Regions from separate parts of the Duganella hordei genome, predicted to be linked through region 3. Evidence: predicted binding sites of a transcription regulator. Region 3 holds the regulator's gene; each other region holds the start of a gene.

What was found. Region 3 encodes FliA, which starts transcription of late flagellar genes. Its sites were predicted from a motif close to CTAAAGTTTNNNNNNNNNNNGCCGNTA; they were not measured.
Region 1: ABWW33_RS07735 (flagellar protein FliT) is a predicted target of FliA. The motif match lies at 3,093-3,119, and genes of this name have one in related genera.
Region 2: ABWW33_RS31950 (flagellin N-terminal helical domain-containing protein) is a predicted target of FliA. The motif match lies at 2,172-2,198, and genes of this name have one in related genera.

The regions. Positions count from the first base shown of each region.
Region 1 covers NZ_BPWI01000002.1:780,911-785,246, forward strand. Annotated here, with positions in the region: gene ABWW33_RS07725 (type IV pilus assembly protein FimV) at 23-1,387, shown strand; gene ABWW33_RS07730 (aspartate aminotransferase type Ic) at 1,479-2,705, shown strand; gene ABWW33_RS07735 (flagellar protein FliT) at 2,767-3,039, opposite strand; gene ABWW33_RS07740 (HDOD domain-containing protein) at 3,210-4,037, opposite strand; gene ABWW33_RS07745 (M13 family metallopeptidase) at 4,177-4,336, shown strand, end outside.
Region 2 covers NZ_BPWI01000031.1:16,380-20,715, reverse strand. Annotated here, with positions in the region: gene ABWW33_RS31960 (response regulator) at 1-263, shown strand, start outside; gene ABWW33_RS31955 (GGDEF domain-containing protein) at 405-1,985, shown strand; gene ABWW33_RS31950 (flagellin N-terminal helical domain-containing protein) at 2,294-3,835, shown strand; gene ABWW33_RS31945 (flagellar protein FlaG) at 3,926-4,303, shown strand.
Region 3 covers NZ_BPWI01000008.1:25,642-29,977, reverse strand. Annotated here, with positions in the region: gene flhF (flagellar biosynthesis GTPase FlhF) at 1-653, shown strand, start outside; gene ABWW33_RS18840 (MinD/ParA family ATP-binding protein) at 646-1,443, shown strand; gene ABWW33_RS18835 (RNA polymerase sigma factor FliA) at 1,505-2,236, shown strand; gene ABWW33_RS18830 (flagellar motor protein) at 2,218-2,964, shown strand; gene motD (flagellar motor protein MotD) at 2,966-3,739, shown strand; gene ABWW33_RS18820 (flagellar protein FlgN) at 3,754-4,230, opposite strand; gene flgM (flagellar biosynthesis anti-sigma factor FlgM) at 4,238-4,336, opposite strand, start outside.

The sequences.
Region 1 (4,336 bases), on a different contig from region 3:
TTCGCGTCACAGCGACTCCGACATGCAGCAGCGCACACCTTTTCTGACCTCGATCCTTGCCGGCGCGACCGCGCTGCTGCTGGCGGCTGCCCAGGCGCGGGCGGCCGAACTGGGCGATGTCACCGTGCGGTCCTTCATCGGCCAGCCGCTGGCGGCCGATATCGAGCTGGTGCAGCTGGCGCCGGACGAGGTGTCGGCCTTGCAGGTCAAGCTGGCGCAGCCGGATGTGTTTCGCGGCGCGAACATCACGATGAATCCGGCGCTGGGCTCGGTGCACATGTCGATCTACCGGCGCGACGGCAGGCAGTTCCTGCATGTGACCACCACCCGCAATATCGATGCGGAGTACGTCCATTTGTTCCTGGAGTTGAGCGCGGCCGGCCGGCAGGATGTGCGGGCGGCCACGGTATGGCTGCAGGTGGATCCGAATCCGGCGCCGCCGCCTCCGCCGGTGCAGGTGGCCTTGCCGGCGGCCAGGGCGGCGGAGCCGGTTGTTGCCGCGCCAGCCGCGCCGGTGGCCGCTGTGCCGGCTGTACCGGCTGCGCCGCAGCGGGCGCGACCGGCGCCTTTGCCTTCCGCGCACGAGTCGGAGGTGGGCAAGCCGGGGGATTTGAAGGCCGCCGCCGGGCCGGCGCCTGCTTCGCGGCGGGTATCGCCGCCTGCGCCGGTTGCCAAACCGGCCGTCAGCGCGGAACCGGCGCGTGCGGAGGGCATGGTGCCGTTGACGGTGGCGCAGGCTTTGTTGCCGTTGCCGCCTTTGCCGTTGCCGAAGGGCGTCAAGCGGCCGGCGGATCCGGCGGCGTGCGCGCCGTCGGGCATGACGGCGAAGGAGTGCGTGGCGCTGGACGGGCACAGCGCGGCGTTGTCCAGCAAGCTGGTGGAGCTGGAGGGCAAGGTGAAGATGCTGCAGGGCGCGCTGGGGGCGGCCACGTCGCCGGCGCGGAAGGCCGTGGCGTCGCCGGCATCGCCAGCTGCGGCCTCGGCTTCGGCCTCGCAGACGCCGGCGCCGGTGGCGCGAGCCGCCTCGGCGAAGGCGGCATCGGCCGCGACAGCTGCTTCGGCTGCTTCGGTGGCGTCAGGCGGCGCGTCGGCCGAGGCGGCTGCTTCGGTCAAGAAGGTGCGCGTGTTGCCCAAGCTGAAATACAAGAAGGAAAAGGACAAGCCGGCGGAAAGCGGCTTCGGCACCACGACGATGATCGCCGCCGGCGCCGGCCTGCTGTTGTTGCTGGGGGCGGGCGGCTATGTGTTGCTGCGCAAAAAACGGGGCAGCGGGCCGTTGAAAATCTGGCAAGGATTCCGCAAGAAGAAGCCTGTCGGCGAGGGCGGCGCGCCGCAGGAAGCCCAGCCGCTGCACGAAGTGACGCCGGAATCCATGTTGCAACCGTAATAAGCATATAGCTGCAAGCTCTTATTCAGGCTCGACGATCTGGGTTATAGTATTCGACGTCCCCCCGTCTACCCACTATTGAAAGAGTCTTATGACCGCAGCAGATCTGCCATCTCAGCATCAAGAGCAATACCAAGCTTTCAAACAACTCGGCCTGAAACTGGACATGTCCCGCGGCAAGCCAGCGCCCGAGCAACTGGATTTGTCCCATGCCCTGATGGATGCGCTGGACGGCTACAAGGCCGCCGACGGTACCGATGGCCGCAACTACGGCGGCACCATCGGCCTGGCGGAAGCGCGCGAACTGTTCGGCAAGCTGCTGGACGTGCCGGCCGCGCAGGTGGTGGTCGACAGCAGCGCCAGCCTGTCGCTGATGCATGACGTCATCATCTACAGCCTGCTCAACGGCACGCCCGGCCATGCGCCGTGGGTGCGCGAGCCGGTGACCTTCCTGTGCCCGGTGCCGGGCTACGACCGCCACTTCGCCATCTGCGAGGCGCGCGGCATCAAGATGATCAATATCCCGATGAGCGAAGCCGGTCCGGACATGGACCTGGTCGAGAAACTGGTGGCCGAGGATGCCAGCATCAAGGGCATGTGGATCGTGCCGAAGTACAGCAATCCGGGCGGCGTGGTGTATTCGGACGAGGTGGTCGCGCGCCTGGCGGCGATGAAGACCGCGGCGCCGGACTTCCGCCTGATGTGGGACGACGCCTACCGCTTCCATCACCTGGGGGAGCAGAAGCTGGCCGTGGCCAATATCCTGGACGCTTGCGCCAAGGCCGGCAATCCGGACCGCGCGATCGTGTTCGCGTCGTCGTCGAAGGTGACCTGGGCCGGTTCGGGCATTGCCGCGCTGGCGGCGTCGCCGGCCAATATCGCCTGGTGGACCAAGCACGCGGGCATCCGCAGCATCGGCCCGGACAAGATCAACCAGCTGCGCCACGTGCGCCTGCTGAAGGATGTGGCGACGGTCGAGGCGCTGATGGAACAGCACCGTTTGCTGCTGAAGCCGAAGTTCGACGCGGTGCTGGCGCAGTTCGAGCACTACCTGGGCGACGTGCCGGGCGTGTCGTGGACCCGTCCGCAGGGCGGCTACTTCATCGACCTGGTGACGCCGGAAGGTTCGGCCAAGCGCACCGTGGCGCTGGCCAAGGAGGCGGGCATCACGCTGACGCCGGCCGGCGCGGCTTTCCCTTATGGCAACGATCCGAAGGACAGCCATATCCGCATCGCGCCGAGCTTCCCGTCGCTGGACGAGATCACCAAGGCGGCGCAGGGCATCGCGCTGTCGCTGCGGGTGGCGCTGGCCGGCTGATTGCTGTCGTACGGACGTAAAAAAAGCGCCTTGAAGGCGCTTTTTTTACGTTCGGAGCATTTTATTGCATGCCCGGCACTTTGTTCATCCATGGATCGGTCACGTCGCGGATTTCGCGGTCGTTGGCCAGGATTTGTTTCAGCAGGTCGATCTTGCGCAGGCGCGGGGCGCCGCTCAGGGCCGGCACGCCGGTGGCGACTGCGCGGCTTTCGCTGGCGCACTGGCCTTCCAGGTCGCTCAGGCCGTCCCAGTCGCCGATGCGCGCGGCGGCGACCATCTGGTTGCTCAAACCGGCAATGTTTTCGTACATCGAGAGGACTTCGCTGGCGGTCATGTTCGCACCTTGGGCTCGTTTAAGCGGTAAGATGGATTACCGCATGTCCAGATTAACGTCGCCTTAAACCGGAACTTTAGGGTCTTTTTTAAATATTTTTGAAAAAGGTGAAAAAAAAGCCGCCGGGTCTGAAAACCGGCGGCTTTTGCTTGTGTATTGCTTAATCTGGCTTATTTGACCAGCTCTTCCAGGCCGGCGCTCAGTTCGTCCGGCGACGGCATCTCGTCGGTCAGCGCGTCGTCGTCCAGGCCCAGTTCCTCGGCCAGGTCGGCCGGGTAGCAGGCGGCGATTTCATCGTCGCTCAGTCCGGCCTGCTCGACGCGGGCGCGCCAGGCGGCCAGCGAAACCACGGCGGCCAGGCGGTTCAGCTCGCCGTTGTGGTGCGGCTCGGGGAAGGCCAGGATGGTTTCCGAGAAGGTTTGCGGGAACTTCCAGCGCTTGGCCAGTTCCGCGCCGACGTCGGCGAAGGTGTAGCCGAACGAGGCTTGCTCGGCGTCCAGGCGGCGCGAGTCCATCGGGCCGGCCACCTTGTCGAGCGCCATCGCCTGCTCGGCCATGGCCGAGTGGATCACCAGCTGGCCGATGGCGTGCATCATGCCGATGGTGAAGGCGAGGTCGGTGTTTTCCTTGGTTTTCTTGGCGATCCATTTGGCGCACACCGCGGTGTGCAGGCTGTAGCGCCAGAATTGCTTGAGGTCGAGGCCGGGCACGGTCTTGAAGCCGCTGACCAGGCCGGAGCTGATGACCAGGGTGCGCACGGTGACGAAGCCCAGCATCAGCACCGCGTCTTCGACCGTGCCGATGCTGCGCGACACGTGGTAGTAGGCGGAGTTGGCCAGGCGCAGCAGCTTGGCGCTGAGCACCGGATCGGTCGATAATTTTTTCGCGATCTCTTCGGTCGAGACGCTGGCTTTGTCGAAACTGCTGATCAGTTCTTCGACGACCTTGGGCGCCGTGGGCAACGCAGTGGGATTCTGGAACAGGGCTTCAAGCTTCATAATTATCTCCGTGGTGATTAGCGCGTTGCTATAGGCTAACTATATAGCGATTCCCCGGACGAATGAAAGAATTTTGCTATGGCGGCGTCTCTTTTATGTCGTGATATATTCGCTGGAATTGACAATCCCGGGACAAATCATGCACCTCTCCGCTTCAGCGCGCCGCCTTGCCATCAGTATAGTTTTAGTAGCCGCCTTGCCGGCCGCATGGGCCGCGCCGGCCGCGGTTCTGCCGGGCGACGATTTTTTTGATTACGTCAACGGCGAGTGGCTCAATAGCGTGGAGATCCCGGCCGACC
Region 2 (4,336 bases), on a different contig from region 3:
ACATCAGCGCGGCGCTGGCCCAGGAGCTGGCCAACCACGTCGGCGACGACCACGACGCGCCGCCGCACGACACGCTGTCCGACCGCGAATACCAGACCTTGACGATGATCGCCTCCGGCAAGACGGTCGGCATGATCGCCAAGGAACTGTCGCTGTCGGTGAAGACGGTGAGCGAGTACCGCGCCCGTTTACTGGTTAAAATGAAGCTGAAAAACAGCGCGGAACTGACCCACTACGCGATCAAGAACCAGCTGATCGAATGACGTGTCCAACATGGTTGCCGGATCGAACAGATTTAATGCCCTGATGAAAGACCTCTTCCCGCCCTTTATTCAGGCTATGGCGCGCACGGCGCGGCCGTATCATGGTATGACATGAGAAACCTTTAAGAGGCCGCGCGTAATATGTCCAGCAAATCCAACACTCCCGAGCAGAATCCGGCCGAGATCGCGCGCGAGGCGTTCAAGCGCCTGGCGGTGCGCCGTGTCGCGCCGACGCCGGAAGCCTACCGCGACATCTACAACGAAATCGCCGGCGTCGCCGCCACGCCGGCGGCCGCGCCGGCGGTGGCCGTCGATCCCGGCCCGGAATCGGTGCTGAGCCAGTTCGCCACCCGGCTGACGGAAAACACCGGCGACCTGGCCGACTTCGGCCGCCGCTTCAACCGCGCCGTCAAGTCGCGCGACTGGGAGGGCTACGCCAAGGCCTTGTCGCAGCTGGTGGAAAAACACTTCATCAGCCGCAAGGTCGGCATCGAGGTGGCCGGCATGGATGCCGAGGACGAGCAGAGCCGCACGCTGCGCGACCTGCTGAGCCGCACCCTGACCTTTGCCGTCGCCTCGCTGCTGTCGGGCGCGCCGGCGCTGGTGGCCGAGGCCGAATCGCTGGGCGCGGCCACCAAGCTGGCCCACAGCGAGGAGGCGCTGGCGGAAATCGCGCTGCGCCTCAAGCAGCTGTGCTTCCAGATCGAGCTGCGCGGCGGCGACAGCGGCGAACAGCAGGAATTGCTGCTGCGCCTGTTCAAGCTGCTGCTGGAAAACGTCAGCGAGCTGCTCGACGACGACAGCTGGCTGCGCGGCCAGATCGAAGCGGTGCAGAACCTGATCGCCGGCCCGCTCGACGTGCGCGCGCTGGAGGAAGCCACGCGCAGCCTGAAGGAAGTGATCTACAAGCAGGGCCAGCTCAAGCACAGCCTGTCGGACGTCAAGCTCACCGTCAAGAACATGATGATGACCTTCATCGACCGCCTGGGCCAGGTGGCGGCGTCGACCGGCGACTTCCACGAGAAGATAGGCGGCTATTCGGAAAAGATCAGCAAGGCCGACAATATCTCCGAACTGAACAGCATCCTCGATGAGGTATTGAAAGAAACCCGGCTGGTGCAGAGCGAGGCGCTGAAGGCGCGCGACAAGATGGTGCTGGCGCGCCAGGAAGTGCAGGACGCCGAGAACCGCATCCACGCGCTGGAGGCCAAGCTGCAGCATTTGAGCGAACTGGTGCGCGAGGACCAGCTGACCGGCAGCCTGAACCGCCGCGGACTGGACGACGTGTTCGAGCGCGAGACCGCCCGCTCCGACCGCCGCGGCACGCCGCTGTGCATCGCCATCCTCGACCTGGACGACTTCAAGAAGCTCAACGACACCTACGGCCACATCGCCGGCGACGCCGCGCTCAAGCACCTGGTCAAGATCGTCAAGGACACCTTGCGCTCGATGGACGTCATCGCCCGCTTCGGCGGCGAGGAATTCCTGATCCTGATGCCGGAAACCACGGTCGAAGCGGCCTCGAGCACGATGACCCGGCTGCAGCGCGAGCTGACCCGCCACTTCTTCCTGCACGATAACGAGAAGGTCTTGATCACGTTCTCGGCCGGCGTCGCGCTGCGCCGCCCGAACGAGGAGCAGACCGACCTGGTCAAGCGCGCCGACAAGGCCATGTACACGGCCAAGCAAACCGGCAAGAACCGGGTGGTGGTGGCCGAATAGTTGCCGAACAGGCCATCGTTTCCCGCAGTTTGCTCCAGCCCGGTGCCCGCCGGGCTTTTTTTTCGTCCGAAATTTTGGGCGAAAAATAATTATTTTCACCCTAAAGATTCCCGTTGCGCGGTCGTTTAAACGGGCATCGACGATGAACTTTAGCCCTGCGACGCAAAATTTTCCGGCTTTCTTCCCCTTAATTTTCCCACTGGGCAACCGTTACCAGCTTCAACAGCGGTTTGATTGTCTCGGAGCGTGGAGACAGACCAAAGTGAAATGAGCACACTGCCCAACTCGAAGTATCCTGGAGAAACATCATGGCACAAGTCATCAATACCAATATTGCATCGCTGAATTCGCAACGCAACCTGAACACCTCGCAAGCCAACCTGTCGACCTCGCTGCAACGCCTGTCTTCGGGCCTGCGCATCAACAGCGCCAAAGACGATGCCGCCGGTCTGGCCATTTCGGAGCGCTTCACGTCGCAAATTCGCGGCAATACCACGGCAGCACGTAACGCCAACGACGGTATCTCGCTGGCGCAAACGGCCGAGGGTGGCTTGAGCACCGCCGGCGACCTGCTGCAGCGTATCCGCGAACTGGCAGTCCAGTCCGCCAACGGCACCAACTCCGATTCCGACCGTAAATCGATCCAGGGCGAGGTTTCGGCCCTGTCGCAGGAATTGAACCGCGTCGCCAACACCACCCAGTTCAACGGCCAGAACGTGCTGGACGGCTCGCTGACCGCGTCGCAATTCCAGGTCGGCGCCAACGCCAACCAGACCATTAACGTCGGCATCCAGTCGGCCAAGGCGACCGACATCGGCAACAACACCTTGGCCGCCCAGTACGGCGACGTGGCCAGCAGCGCTGGCGCCGCCACCGCCACCGCCGCCAACCTGGTACAGGCGCAGACCCTGAGCCTGACCTCGGGCGCCGGCACCACCACCAGCGTCGACGTCAAAGTGGGCGACAGCGCCAAGAAGATCGCCGCCAACGTCAACGCCCTGAGCAGCAGCTCCGGCGTGACCGCCACCGCCAGCACCACCGCCACGCTGTTCAGCAGCAACGCCACCGGCTTCGCCGACGGCTCGCTGCAGTTCCAGCTGCGCGGCGACAACTCGATCGAAGCGGACGCCAACTCGACCGCCGTGACGATTTCGGCCAAGATCAAGGGCGGCGACCTGTCGGCCGTGGCCCAGGCGATCAACGCGCAAGTCGGCACCACCGGCATCAGCGCCTCAATCAAGGTCAACGCCACCACCCACAACAAGGAAATCCAGCTGTCGAACTCGTCCGGCGCAGATATCCAGATCACCAACACCAACTCGACCGCGCTCGACGACCAGCTGGGCACCGCGTCGATCCGCGGCGCCGACAAGCCAGCCAACGGCTCGGTCGCGGCGGTTGAAGGCGCGGCGGCAGTCATCGGCGCGGCCTCGGCCGCCGTCGGCGGCCACCTGGACTTCTCGTCGGACAGCGGCTTCACGATCTCGTCGACCACCACCGACATCGTCGCCAACCCGACCGGTTCGGACCTGCAATCGGTCGCCAAGATCGACGTCAGCACCATCGACGGCTCGAACAAGGCGCTGAAGACCATCGACTCGGCACTGAACCAGATCAACAGCAACCGCGCTGCGCTGGGTGCGATCCAGAACCGTTTCGCCTCGACCATCTCGAACCTGAATACGACGACGGAGAACTTGTCCGCTTCGCGCAGCCGGATTCAAGATACCGACTTCGCGGCGGAAACGGCCAGCCTGACCCGCGGCCAGATCCTGCAACAAGCTGGTACCGCCATCCTGGCCCAGGCCAACTCGCTGCCGAACGGCGTGTTGTCCCTGCTGCGTGGCTAAAATCCGGGGCAGGGTTGACGCGGTAAGGTCGCTCTGACTAGGTTCCCCGGTTGATTTATTCAACCGGGGATTTTTCACAAAGGAAGCATCATGACTATCGATACCATCGGCTCGGCCAGTCAGCCGCGCCCCGCAGCAGATCGCACTCCCGACGCCGGCGTGGCGCAGGGCGCAGTGCGCGTGCCGGCCACCGCGCTCGACACCGTCGCCGCCGTCAAGGCGCCGGCCGCCGTGCCCAGCCTGGACCAGGTCAGCCACGCCGTGTCGCAGCTGAACAAGTCGGCGCAGGCCAAGTCGCAGGGATTGGAGTTTTCGATCGATAACGACAGCAAGCGCACCGTGGTCAAGGTCATCGACCAGACCACCAAGGAAGTGCTGCGCCAGATCCCGACGCCCGAGGCGCTGGAGATCGCCAAATCGCTGGAATCGAAATCCGGCACCGGCTTGCTGATCCAGCAAACGGCCTGAAGCGGCTGCGCAGACGCGCGCCGCTTTTCTCTC
Region 3 (4,336 bases):
GCGTCGGCAAGACCACCAGCACCGCCAAGCTGGCCGCGCGCTGCGTGATGCGCCACGGCCCGGACAAGCTGGCCCTGATCACCACCGACGCCTATCGTATCGGCGCCCACGAGCAGCTGCGCATCTACGGCAAGATCCTCGGCGTGATGGTGCACTCGGTGAAGGACGAGGCCGACCTGCGCATCGCGTTGAAGGAACTGAAAAACAAGCACACGGTGCTGATCGACACCGTCGGCGTCAGCCAGCGCGACCAGATGGTCACCGAGCAGGTGTCGATGCTGCAAGGCGCCGGCTCCGACGTCAAGCGCCTGCTGTGCCTGAACGCCACCGCCACCCAGGAAACCCTGAACGAAGTGGTGCGCGCGTATCAGGGCAGCGGCCTGGCCGGCTGCATCATGACCAAGCTCGATGAAGCGGCCGCCATCGGCAACGTGCTGGACGTGGTGATCCGCCAGAAACTGAACCTGTTCTACGTGTCGAACGGCCAGCGCGTGCCGGAAGACCTGCACCTGGCCGATCCGGCCTATCTGATCGACCGCGCTTTCAAGCTGAAGCGCGACGTCGTCAACAGCCAATACCTGGACGCCGAACTGCCGCTGTTGATGAGCAATGCGGGCAACGCCGGCGCGCTGCGCGAGGTGCACCTTGGCTAATTTCGATTTCGACCAGGCGGAGGGACTGCGCCGCATGTTGGCGGGGCCCAAGCCCCGCATCGTCACTTTTTTGTCGGCCACCCCGCAGGATGACAAGGGCGCCATGCTGGTCAACCTGGGCGCCTCGCTGGCCCGCGCCGGCAACGACGTGCTGCTGGTCGACGCCTGCGCCAGCGCCCACGGCGTGGCCTCGCGCCTCGGCGTCGACGGCGGCGCCAGCCTGCTCAACGTGGCGCGCCAGGAATGCGGATTGAATCAGGTGATACACCAGGTGCCGCAAGGCTTCGCTGTGGCGTCGATGACACGCGGCCAGCCGCGCTGCGGCCCTGACGAAACCCGCCGCCTGGCCAAGGCTTTCGACGTGCTGGCCAAGCAGACCGGCATCGTCATCGTCGACGGCGAATTCGACGGCGAGGCTTTCCCGGTGCCGGTCATGGCCAGTTCGGAAATCGTGGTCCAGGTATCGAATAGCGCTACCTCGATCAAGGCCGCGTACAGTATGATCAAGCGCCTGAACCAGGAGCTGGGACGCCGTCCATTCGGAATTCTGGTCACCGGGGCTTCCGAATCGGAGGCAAAGGTGGTATACGATAATATGGCACAGGCAGCCAGCCGATACCTCGCCGTGAACCTCGTTTCGATGGGATCGGTGCCGGCGGATGAATACCTGCAGCGCGCGGCACGCTTGGGGCGTGCGGTGGTCGATGCGTTTCCGCTGGCCGGGGCTTCGGTGGCGTTTCGTCAACTGGCGGGGCGCTTTGCGCTGGCTGGCTCGCCTTCATTCCAATAGAAGGCGTTTCCTTGAGGAGTAACAGCATTATTTTGGCGCTCAATTAACACAAAAACAGCCTATGTACACGGTCAAAGGGAAAGCGGACAAGGATTCTTTGCTGACGGAGCATATGCCGTTGGTCAAGCGCCTGGCCCATCACATGAAGGCGAAACTGCCGCCCAGCGTCGAAGTCGACGATCTGGTGCAAGCCGGAATGATCGGCCTGCTCGACGCCATCAGCCGTTACGAGGAAACCCATGGCGCCCAGTTTGAAACCTACGCCGTGCTGCGCATCCGCGGCGCCATGCTCGACGAACTGCGCAACAGCGACTGGCTGCCGCGCTCCATGCGCCAGAACATGCGCAAGATCGAGACCGCGATGAGCACCCTGCAGCAGCGCCTGGGCCATCCGCCGACCGAGTCGGAAGTGGCCAAGATGCTCAAGCTGTCGCTGGCCGACTACCAGGAAATGCTGTCCGACGGCGGCGGCCACCAGCTGGTGTACTACGAGGATTTCCACGACGACGACGGCAACGACAGCTTCCTCGACCGTTACTGCTCGGATGAAGACAGCGACCCATTGCGCTCGCTGCTGGACGGCGACTTCCGCCAGGCCGTGATCGACGCCATCGACGCGTTGCCGCCGCGCGAGAAGATCCTGATGGGGCTGTACTACGAGGAGGAGCTCAACTTGAAAGAAATCGGCGCCGTGATGGGCGTATCGGAATCGCGCGTGTCGCAGCTGCACACGCAAGCCGTGGCGCGCCTGCGCGCCTCACTGCGGGAGCGGTCTTGGACTGGGCCAGCGTAGCCGGGGTGCTGCTGGCGCTGGCCGGCATCGTCATCGGCCAGTCGCTTGAAGGCGGCAAGCTCTCTTCGCTGCTGCAGCCGGCCGCGTTTGCGATCGTGGTGGTCGGCACCTTCGGCGCCGTGCTGCTGCAGACCCGCTTCCGCACCTTTGTGCGCGGCCTGCAGATGCTGCGGCTGGTGTTCGCGCCGCCGGCCGACACCCGCGCCGTGCTGGCGCGCGACATCAACGCCTGGAACCTGGCCGCGCGCCGCGACGGCCTGCTGTCGCTGGAGCGCTACATGCTCGCCTCCAAGCACCAGTTCAACACCAAGGGCCTGCGCCTGATCGTCGACGGCATCAATCCCGACAAGCTGCGCCAGATCCTCGACACCGAAATCACCGCCTACGAAACCGAGGAAAGACAGGCGGTGCGCATCTGGGAATCGGCGGCCGGCTACTCGCCGACCATCGGCATCCTGGGCGCGGTGCTGGGCCTGATCCACGTGATGGAAAACCTCACCGATCCGAGCAAGCTCGGTTCCGGCATCGCGGTCGCCTTCGTCTCGACGATCTACGGCGTCGGGCTGGCCAACCTGCTGTTCTACCCGATCGCCAACAAGCTCAAGGCCATCGTCACGCAGGAAGTGCACCAGCAGGAAATCGCCGCCGCCGTGTTCTACGACATCGCCACCGGCGACCACACGCGCGTCATCGACGAACGCATCGCCACGCTGCTGCGGGAGCACTGACATGCAGTACCGGCGCGCGCGCAGGAAGTTCGACGACGAACCGGAGAACCATGAGCGATGGCTGATCTCCTACGCCGACTTCATCACGCTGCTGTTCGCGTTCTTCGTCGTCATGTACGCGATCTCCTCCGTCAATATCGGAAAATACAAGGTTTTCTCCGACGCCTTGGGCGATGCCTTCGGCGGCGCTGGCGCGGCACAGCCGATTAACACGCAGATCCAGAACCTGCCGATCCCCAATCCAGGCCTGAAGCGCCGCACCGAAATGCTGCGCAAGGAAAAAGAGCACATGACCAAGCTGGCACAGGACTTGTTGTCCACGCTGGCGCCGCTGGTCAAGGAGGGCAAGGTGCGCGTGACGCAGAACAGCCGCGGCGTCAGCGTCGAGATCAACGCCTCGGTGCTGTTCGATCCGGGCGACGCGCGCCTGACCAATGAGTCGACCGAGGCGCTGCGCGCCGTCGCCGGCCTGCTGAAAAACGACGAGCACAATGTGCAGGTCGAGGGACATACCGACAATCAGCCCATCCGCAACGCGCTGTTCCCGTCCAACTGGGAATTGTCGGCGGTGCGCGCCAGCAGCGTGGTGCGGCTGTTCATCGACGCCGGCGTGGCGCCGGAACGCCTGACCGCGGTCGGCTTCAGTTCGAACGTGCCGGTGGCGACCAACGACAACGCGATCGGCCGCGCGCGCAACCGCCGCGTGGCGGTGACGATACTGTCGGGACTGCCGGATACGGTAACGGAATTGCCGACGCAGGCGCCGGCGCAATAAGGAAAGTAAGAAGCTTAGCCGGCGAGGAAGCCGCGGCTGCGGGGCAGGGTGGTGGACATGCCGCCGGGGCCGTAGAAATTATTCGCCGCGCCGCCCTGCGGACGCAACGCCTGCAAGGCGCCCTGCGTATGGCCCATCTGCTTGTTGATCAACATGCCGTTGATGCGGTTCAGTTCCTTGGCTTCGCGGCTTTGCTCCAGCAGCGTTTTCCACAGCGGGGCCGCTTCGGCGGCATCGGCGCCGCTGGCGGCGATCCACGCATCCATGCCCGATTCCTGTGCCGGGTAGCCGGCCTTGCCCAGGGCGCGGTGGCGCTGGGCGGACAACAGGGTCATCTGCGTGACCAGGGCCGATTTCTTGGTCGTGACGGCCGTCAGGCTGTCGAGGTCCGCCGCCACCAGGTATTGCTGCTCCTGCTTCAGGACGCCCAGCAGGGTCGTCATGATCTGTTGTTCTTCGCGCAGGCTGTTCAGCGGGGTAGCGGTTGACATGATGGTCCTATCGTTTCCTTGAGTGCAGCAGATCCTTGACCGTATCGAGCAAGCCATCCGCCACTTTTTCCGAGTTGACCTGGAACTGGCCATCGGCAATCGCCAG